One region of the Burkholderia cepacia complex sp. TUM26381 genome, then DNA from elsewhere that is predicted to be linked to it. Evidence: predicted binding sites of a transcription regulator. Region 1 holds the regulator's gene; the other holds the start of a gene.
The links. The regulator FNR, encoded in region 1, switches genes on or off when oxygen is low (the NO sensors DNR and NnrR bind a similar motif). The targets are predictions, from matches to a motif close to TTGATNNNNATCAA.

Region 1 (4,757 bases):
CTTCTCGGCGCTCCCGCCTTCGCGGACCTTGCCCTGCGCGACGCTCGTGCCGGCCGGCACGCTGTGCGTGAGCCACACGTTGCCGCCGATCACCGAGCCGCGCCCGATCGTCACGCGGCCGAGAATCGTCGCACCCGCATAGATCACCACGTCGTCCTCGACGATCGGGTGCCGGGCATTGCCCTTCACCAGCGCGCCTTCGCCATCGGCCGGGAAACTCTTCGCGCCGAGCGTGACGGCCTGGTACACGCGCACGCGCTCGCCGATGATCGCGGTTTCGCCGATCACGACACCGGTGCCGTGGTCGATGAAGAAGCTCGGGCCGATCTGCGCGCCCGGGTGGATGTCGATGCCGGTGGCCGAGTGCGCGATTTCATTGATGAATCGCGCGAGCAGCGGCACGCCGAGCTGGTGCAGCGCATGCGCGAGCCGGTGGTGCATCATCGCGAGCACGCCGGGGTAGCACAACAGGATCTCGGTGATGTGCTGCGCGGCCGGATCGCCCGCGTACGCGGCCTGGATGTCGCTGACGAGCAGCGCGCGCACCGCCGGCAACTGCCGGCCGAATTCGCGCGCGATCTCGAACGCACGTTCGTCGAGCTCGGCGAACGGCGTATCGGCATGTTCGGGCAGAAACGGCAGCGCTCGGCGGATCTGCTCGGACAGGATGCGCAGCGTGCTTTCGAGCGTGTGGCCGACGTAGTAGTCGACGCTTTCGTCGGTCAGGTCCGGCGCGCCGTAATGCGTCGGAAACATCGACGCGCGCAGGCCGGTCACAATCTTGCAGATCGCATCGCGCGACGGCAGTTCGCGGATGCCGCGCGGATGGCGCGTGCGATGGAGTTCCTCGCGCGACTCGCGCAAGCCGGCAACGATTTCTTCGAGGTCCCACTGACGGACGGGTGATGTCGACATATGCCAATGCAGGCGACCGCGCTCGGTCGCACGGCCGCTAATAAAGTGACGGGTTCCACAAGATTACCGCGTTTTTTGTCCCGGAGCGGTACACCGGGGATCGGCCGGACGGCCGGCGCTGCGCGAGCGCGGCGGCGTCACATCGTGATGCTGCTCGCGTCGATCCATCGCACGGCCCAGTCGCGTGCGTGCGCGATTGCGTCGCCTTCGTCGTTGAACTGGAGCTCGATCGGGAAAAAACGGTTCGCAACGAGTTCCCCGTCGCTCGATCGGGAGATCACGACGTAGGGTTTGAACGAACCATCGCTGGCGCGCGCGGGCGCGCAGTTCAACAGATAACCGCGGTGCGTGAAGGCAGTAGTCGCTTGCATGAATCCGCCACCTCTAGTCCCTTGCTTTGTTGTTCACTACCCGTCTTTAAGGGTGCTGCGGCGCCCCGGCGCGGGCAGAGGCGGCGAGACTTCATCCCCTGTCGCCGCTTCGCAGGAAAAGAATCATACTCTGTAGAAAACGCGTCTTCTAGCTGAAATAAATCATGACAAATCAGTGCGCGTCGCGCGACCGCGGCGATCGCCCGCGCGCCTTTTCCCGTCGTGCCCGGAACGGGATTTGCTTCGATCCGGAGCGTTTCGCCGCCAGGAGAGCCGCGATGGAATCATCCGGTCAAACAGGTCGTGTACGTCCGCGCAGCATCGAGCTCGACAACGACGACACGCACGACAGCACGGTCGACACCGACGGCAAAAATCGCGAAGCGTCGCGCCTCGCCGGCGGCGGGCCGTTCTCGCCCGACCAGATCACGGGCAGCAACGCCTCGCTCGTCAACGCGATGCCGGAAGCCGGCGACGGCTTCGCCGGTTTCGACAGCCGCCCCGGCGGCAACCACCCGGCGTTCGCACTGCGCGCGGGCTACATGGTGGTCGAGAAAGGCTTCGACGCGCCATCGCCCGGCGATGCGTGGTTCGGCCCCGTTCACAGGATGTACGGCAGCACGTACTGGCCCGGCCACGGACGGCGGCCGGAACGCATCATCGAGCTGACGGCCGTGCCGAGCCAGCCGGGCGTTTGAATCGGTCGTTCGTTTGCGGAGCGGCACCGGTCGACGACCGATGCCGACGGGTCGGCGCGTGCGACCGACGCACGAGTGAACGATTTCACGCATCGGCGTCGACGGTTTCATGCATGCCGCACATCGTGCCGATGCCGTTGCGTTGATCGAAGTCATGTCGAAACGGCGCAGTTGCGATTGAATGGCGATGCGTGCGGTGCATCGATGTGCCGGTCGCGCACGGTCGATGCGCGTACCCACGCAACGCATCACGTCGCTGCGTGCATCTGCGCTCCGCCGCCGGCGCGAACAGCGGCATCGATCCAGCCACGCGCCACATCTCGCGCGGTGCAGCATGCGCCGCGCGCATGGCCGTTCGCCGCTGCAACAGACGCGATGCGACCACGCGACCCGACGGGCACCTCGCTGCAAAGTCCCCGCCGTTGGTTTACTCTGCCTCGCAGCATTGCGCATTGCCCAGCCTGATCGGCCATCCGGCCGACTTCGTTTCAACCCGCCACTCGGAGACACTATGTACAAGCGTATTCTGGTTGCCGTCGACGGCAGCGACACGTCCCGCCATGCGTTCGATGCCGCACTGGCGCTCGCGAAAGCGCACGGCGCCGAGCTGCAGCCGTTCTACGTCGTCGAGAACGCCGCGATCTACTACAACGTGCCCGGCTACGATCCGTCCGTGCTGCGCGATCAGCTCGTCGCACAGGGCAACGAACTCGCTCGGGATTTCTCGAAGCTGATGCAGGCAGCCGGCGTGAAGGGCGAAACGCGGCTGAACGAAGCGACGTCGCTCAACGATGTCTCGTCGCTGATCCTCGACGGCGCAACAGCGTTCGGCGCCGATCTGCTCGTGCTCGGCACGCACGGCCGCCGCGGGTTCCGCCGCCTCGTGCTCGGCAGCATCGCCGAACAATGCGTGCGGCACGCGACGCTGCCCGTGCTGTTGATTCCGGCGGCCGCGAACGTCGACGAACAGGCCGCCTGAACGCCATCCGGCAGGCGCCACCGGTCGCGACGTTTTGTCACCCGACAGCGGCAACTTGCGGTGGGACAATGATTCCGTCGATTCAACGCCGGAGTAAACGATCATGCTGACGCCCGTCGCCACACGTCCCGCCGCCACGCCTCATGCCGGTAGCTGGGCTCCTCGCCAGGCCGCGCACTGCTCGTCGTGCGCAATGCGGCACCTGTGCATGCCGCAGGGCCTGGCACCTGAAGCACTCAGTCGCCTCGAGTCGGTCATCTGCGCAGCGCGCCCCGTGAAGCGCGGTGAAGCGCTGTTCCGCGAAGGCGACGCATTCGACAACCTGTATGCCGTGCGCTCGGGTTCGCTGAAAACCGTCGCGACGCGCCATGACGGCCGCGAACAAGTCACGGGCCTGCATCTTGCCGGTGAAGCGCTCGGCCTCGACGGCATCTGCGACGATGCCCATCCGCGCACCGCGGTCGCGCTGGAAGACAGCTCCGTCTGCGTGATCCCGTACAGCGCGCTGAAGACCCTGTGCTCGGAAGCCGGCTCGATGCAGCTGCGCATGCACAAGCTGATGAGCGAACAGATCGTGCGCGAAACGTCGCAAACGATGCTGCTCGGTTCGCTGAATGCCGAAGAGCGCGTCGCCGCGTTCCTGCTCGACGTCTCGTCGCGTTACCTGAAGCGCGGGTACTCGCCGTCGGAATTCAACCTGCGGATGACGCGCGAAGACATCGGCAGCTATCTCGGCATGACGCTCGAAACGGTCAGCCGCACGCTGTCCAAGTTCCAGAAGCGCGGCCTGATCGAAATGCAGGGCCGCCACGTGCAGATCGTCGACTTCGACGGCCTGCATCAGGTCTGATCCTGCGCGGCGCGCGCGGTTCGCGCGCCGCCTGCATCGCATCCCGAATCAATCGAGAAACAGTGCGGCGCGCGTCTTCAGCGCCGCGCTGAAATCGTCGAGCCAGCCGATCGACAGACGCCAGCTCTGCCAGTAGAGATCGATGTCGATGGTCCGCCCGCGCGACATGTCCACGAGCTCACCCGCCGCCAGTTGGCGATCGACCATCCGGTCCGGGCACATCCCCCATCCCAACCCCGTTTCGCATGCGCGCAGATAGCCTGCGACGTGCGGTATCCAGTGCTGCGGCGGATCGAGATCCGCGCGCGTCACGCGCCGGATGAAACGCGCCTGCAGCCCGTCCTTCGGATTGAACATCACGCACGGCGCGCGGCGCAGCGCATCGCGCGTGATGCCCGCACCGAAATAGCGTTCGTAAAACGCCGGCGAGCACACCGCGCGATAGCGGATCCGCCCGAGCCGCTCCGACCGGCATCCCTGGATCGGCTCCGCCTGCGCGGTCACCGCGCCCTGCACGCTGCCGTCGCGAATGCGCGACGCCGTGTAATCCTGGTCGTCGATCACGAGGTCGAGCAATGTCTCGCGCTCCGTGCAAAACGGCCCGACCGCATCGATGAACCACGTCGCGACGCTGTCGTCGTTGACGGCCACGCGCAACGTCGGCCATGCACTCGCGATCTGGCCCGGCAGCGCCGGCATCCGGCCGCCCAGTTCGGCTTCCAGCAGTTGCACGCGCTCGGTGTGCCGGCACAGCAGCGCGCCCGACGTCGTCGCGACGCACGGCTGCCCGCGCTTGACGAGCACGCTGCCAACCCGTTCCTCCAGCAGCTTCACGCGCTGCGACACGGCCGACGGCGTGACATTCAGCTCCTTGGCCGCCCGCTCGAACGAACCGTGCCGGATCACGGCTGCGAGGGCATCGAGCAACGCGTAGTCGAGCATTA
Region 2 (4,757 bases), 1.6 Mb from region 1:
GCATGCGCGGGCCCGGCCGGGCCCGCGATACCGGGCTAGACGTCGTCCGTTTCGTCGAGCAGCTTGTGCCGCATCGCGTAACGCACCAGTGCCGCTTCGTGCGGCATCTGCATCTTTTCCAGGATCCGGGTCTTGTAGGTGCTGACCGTCTTCGCGCTCACGCATAGCGCGTTCGCGATCTCGGTCAGCGTCTGGCCGGCGGCGATGCGCCGGAACACGTCGAATTCCCGGTCGGACAGCCGCTGGTGCGGCAGCGTCTCGGCCGGCTCGTTCAGGCTCTGTGCGAACTGCTCGGCCATCGCGAGGCTCACGTAAACGCCGCCCGACGCCACCTTCGTGACCGCGCCGACCAGCTCCGCGCTCGCGCTTTCCTTCGTCAGGTAGCCGGACGCGCCCGCGCGGAACGCGCGCACCGCGTATTGCTGCTCCGCGTGCATCGTCAGCACGAGCACGCGCAGCGCGGGCTTCTCGTCCTTGATCTGCTTGATCAGTTCGACGCCGTTGCGGCCCGGCATCGACAGGTCGAGCACGAGCACCTGCGCGGGCGTCGCGCGCACGAGCGCGATCGTCGACGGGCCGTCGCAGGCTTCGCCGGCCACCTCGAATCCGGTGGCGTTCTGGAGAATGTGCCGCAGACCGTCGCGTACGAGCGTATGGTCGTCGGCGATGAGCACCTTGATCATGTGATGAGCGTTTCCTGTTGAACGGTGCTGAGCGGAAATGCAACGGTAATCGAAAAACCGCGCGCGAGCGCGGTGTCGATCGTCACGGTGCCGCCCAGCATGTGTGCGCGTTCGCGAATGCCGATCAGGCCGAACGATTTGTCCTCGTGGGCCGGACCGCCGGGCGCCGCGCCGCGGCCGTTGTCCGCGACGCGCAGCACGCAAAAGCCTTCCTCGATGTCGAGCCGCAGCGCCACGCGCGTCGCATCCGCATGGCGTGCGACGTTCGTCAGCGCTTCCTGGACGATGCGGAACAGCGTGGTCGCGCCTGCGCTGGTGAACGTGAGGCCGCCGGTTTCGATGTGGCGCTCGACATCGATGCCGTAGCGGTTCGTGAAATCGTTCGCGAGCCATTCGATCGCCGGCACGAGGCCGAGATCGTCGAGCATCACCGGCCGCAGGTCGGCCGCGATGCGCCGCACCGACGCGACCGTCGCGTCGATCAGCCGCCGCATGCCCTGCAGGTGCGACTGCACGCCTTCGCCGGGCTGCGCGTGGCCGGGCATGCGCAATTGCTGCTCGACGACCGACAGGTCCATCTTCAGCGCAGTGAGCTGTTGCCCGAGGTCGTCGTGCAGTTCGCGCGCGATGCGCGTCTTTTCCTCTTCGCGCACGTTCTGCAGGTTCGCCGACAGTTCGCGCAACTCCTCGCGCGACTGCTTCAGCGCGTTCTCGGCACGCAGCCGCTCGGTGATGTCGCGCAGCATCACCGTATAAAGCTTGCCCGACGCGTCGCGGATCTGCGAGATCGACGCCTCGATCGGAAACTCCTCGCCGTTCGCGCGCAGCCCGAACAGCACGCGCTGGCGGCCCATCTGCCGCTCGGACACGCCCGTCACGCCGAACTGGTCGACGTGCTTCGCGTGCGCGGCGCGGAACCGCTCGGGGATGAAGCGCGACAGCGGCGCACCGATCGCTTCCATCGCGGACACGCCGAACACCTGCTCGGCCATCGGATTGAAGATCACGACCGTCTGCTTCTCGTCGATCGTGATGATCGCTTCCATCGACGAACGGATGATGCCCATCATCCGCGCCTCGTTGAGGATGCCGCGGCTGCTCGCGCCGGCATCGGCGGCCGCGCCGGCGCGGCCGCGCACCAGCGCATGGACGAGCACCGCGAATGCGATCGACGCGATCAGCCCCGCGCCGAGCACGGTGCCGGCCGCGCGCTGCGCGCCGGTCGCGCTCGGGCGGCCGTCGGCGGAATAGGCGAGCGTCAGCACGGTGCCGCCGAAATTCAGCACGTCGGTGCGCCGCAGCAGGTCGGGCGATGCCGACGCCTCGTCGGTCGTCGTCTCGAGGCTGCCGATTGCGCGCGAATCGCCGCCTGCGGTCATCCACAGGTCGATCCCGCGTTCCGCGTCGAGCGCGCGCTCCACCAGCCGCCGCGGGCTCAGCGCCGCGAACAGCACGCCGTCGGCACCGGCTTCGCGCGTGCCGGACGGCGTGGCGGCCGCGCGCGGCGACGTGGTCACGGGCAGGAACAGCGTAAGGGTGCGTGCGTCGCGCGAGGTATCGTCGTCGACCGGGTGGACGCCGAGCGCGATGTCGCTGGTCTGAAGCGCGCGCGTCAGCGGCGCCGCGTCGGACGCGCCGAAGCGGACGACCGGCGAGTTCGACGCGGGCGCGCTGAGCGCCGCGGCCGCGAGCGGACCGGGCGGCAACGGCTTCGCGCCGGCGAGGGCGCTGCGGGTGGCGGGCGACAGCGGTGCATAGCCGATCTGACGGACCGGCGAGCGGCCGCTGTCGAGATCGAGCGTCTCCGCATAGCGGCGCCATTGCTCGGGCGTCATGTCCGGGACGAGGCCGAACGCGCCGCGCGCGCCTTCGAGCACGGCGACGCCGGCCTGCAACTCGTGGCGCAGCATCGCGGTCACGTGCGTCGTGCGGCGTTCGAAACGCGTACGGACGGCGCCTTGCCACTGCTCGCGCACCAGCAGCGCGACGCCGAGCGACAGCACGGCGCCGGCGCACAGCGCAACGACGCCGGCCGCGAGCGGCTGGCGTAACATGATCTGGAGGCGCGTGGGCCCTCGGGCGTCACGCGTCGGGGTTCCACTGGCGGTCATTCGATGGCCATTCTGTTGTTCGGGCTGCCCGGGGCACTCGGGCAGCGCGGCAAAACCGGGGAAAACTCGCACCGGCTGCGTGCAACGACTATTTTCAAGATGAAATTGTGCGCGTTTTACACGTTTTTTGTAATGGGGTCAGCAGAAATTGCGGCAAATGGCGTGAAGCAGCGGGCGCGCCGGCCGCGCTTGACGCGCATCAACGCGCGCGTCGGCACGTGGGGCAGACTGTTCGGCAGGCGAGCCGGCATCGGGCCGGCTTGCGGTAACGGGCCGCCGTGGCGCCAGGCGCGACGCGTGCCCGGTCGGAGGGACGGACCATGTACAAGCGGATTTTCGTCGGGCTCGACGGCAGCCCGAGCGCGCGTCTCGCGCTGAACGAGGCGATCCGGATCGCGGCGGCGTCCGGCGGTGAAGTGACCTGCGCGTATGTTGTCGAACATCGGCCGCAACTCGTCGATGTGGACGCAGGTTTCGCGGCCGAGCGCGACGGCGATGCGGCCGCGACCGATGCCGCGACGCCGGTGCTCGACGATGCGAAAGCGGTGCTCGCGCAGCAGCATGTGCAGGGCACCGTGCGCGCGCTCGATGCGTACGGCGAGGACGTCGCGACGGTGCTGATGCGCACGGCGGCCGAAGCCGACGCCGACCTGATCGTGATGGGCACCAGCGGGCGGCACGGCCTGCGCCGGCTGTTGCTCGGCAGCGTCGCGGAATCGCTGCTGCGGGCGGCCGACCGGCCCGTGTTGCTGGTGCGGCACGGCGAGCCGGGCGCGACGGCGGCCGCGTAGCCGTACGCGGTACGCGTCGATGCATGCACTGCCCGAGCAGGACGCAGCTGTATGCATTTGTGCCGCACATCTGCCCGATGAAACACGCGAAGCGCTGGCCGGCGCTTCGCGCGCAAGCGCGGCTGTCGCCGCTGTCGCAGCGCGCCGGAAGCGGGCGCCGCGAACCCGCCCGCAGGACCGGGATTGCACGCGCGAGGTTGCATCCCTGCATGCAGTTCTGGCAGCATCGGCCGGTGTCCGCTTGTTCGCCGCGTGCATGGCCGCGGCGATCGACGCAGGGGCATCCGGCTGGAACCGGTCGCACGGGTAATGACCCGGGCCGGCCGCCGGATGCCGGTTTCCTACCTTACCGACGTCATCCGCCATGCCGATTTCCGCCACCGACCTGATTCGCCAGTTCGACCTGCAGCCGCATCCCGAAGGCGGCTATTTCCGTGAAACCTACCGCGCGGCCGATCCGGTCGTGCGTCCGGCCGACGGCGCGCCACGCGCTGCGTCGACCGCGATCTACTACCTGTTGTGCGACGGCGCGTATTCGTCGTGGCACCGGATCCGTTCCGACGAAGTCTGGCATTTCTACGCGGGCGACCCGATCGAAGTGTGGGTGCTCGACGAGCGCGACGGGCTGACGATCCACCGGCTCGGTAACCCGCTCACGCATCCGGGCACCGTGTTCCAGGCGGTCGTGCCGGCCGGCAGCTGGTTCGGTGCGCGTTGCGCGTCGCCGGAGCATGTTGCGCTCGTCGGCTGCACGGTTGCGCCGGGCTTCGAGTTCTCGGAATTCGAGCTGGCGGATGCGGCCGCGCTGGCCGCCGCGTTTCCCGACTACGCGGAGCATGTCGCCCGGCTCGCGCCGCGTCCCGACGTGTGACTGTCACGGAAGTGCCGCCATCGGCGCAAAGCCCGCGCCGATGGCCGGTGTTCCGCGCGATCGCGGCCAAACCCGTTTAGAATGCGCGTGATGCACCGGTCGGTCGCGGACGTGCCGCGGCGACCGTTGCGCAGCCGTCCGACGGCCTCGTCGCGCGGCCCGCATGTCTTCCAGGAGCGCCGCCGTGTGGCACTTTCCGATTGCTATTCCATCGTCGCTCGGCCCATGGGCCGTGTTCGCGAGCGTGTTGATCACGCAGCTCGGCGTGCCGGTGCCGGCCGTACCGATGCTGATTCTCGGC

Region 2: a site for FNR is predicted at 2,984-2,997, ahead of ACWMMN_RS24500 (universal stress protein). Genes of this name have one in related genera too.

What each region holds. Positions count from the first base shown of each region.
Region 1 covers NZ_CM172007.1:3,350,930-3,355,686, forward strand. The annotation lists gene epsC (serine O-acetyltransferase EpsC) at 1-915, opposite strand, end outside; gene ACWMMN_RS31890 (hypothetical protein) at 1,053-1,286, opposite strand; gene ACWMMN_RS31895 (DUF3005 domain-containing protein) at 1,565-1,984, shown strand; gene ACWMMN_RS31900 (hypothetical protein) at 2,070-2,333, opposite strand; gene ACWMMN_RS31905 (universal stress protein) at 2,496-2,963, shown strand; gene fnr (fumarate/nitrate reduction transcriptional regulator Fnr) at 3,067-3,813, shown strand; gene ACWMMN_RS31915 (LysR family transcriptional regulator ArgP) at 3,862-4,755, opposite strand.
Region 2 covers NZ_CM172007.1:1,734,754-1,739,510, reverse strand. The annotation lists gene ACWMMN_RS24510 (response regulator) at 36-683, opposite strand; gene ACWMMN_RS24505 (PAS domain S-box protein) at 680-2,794, opposite strand; gene ACWMMN_RS24500 (universal stress protein) at 3,115-3,585, shown strand; gene ACWMMN_RS24495 (cupin domain-containing protein) at 3,950-4,456, shown strand; gene ACWMMN_RS24490 (DedA family protein/thiosulfate sulfurtransferase GlpE) at 4,641-4,757, shown strand, end outside.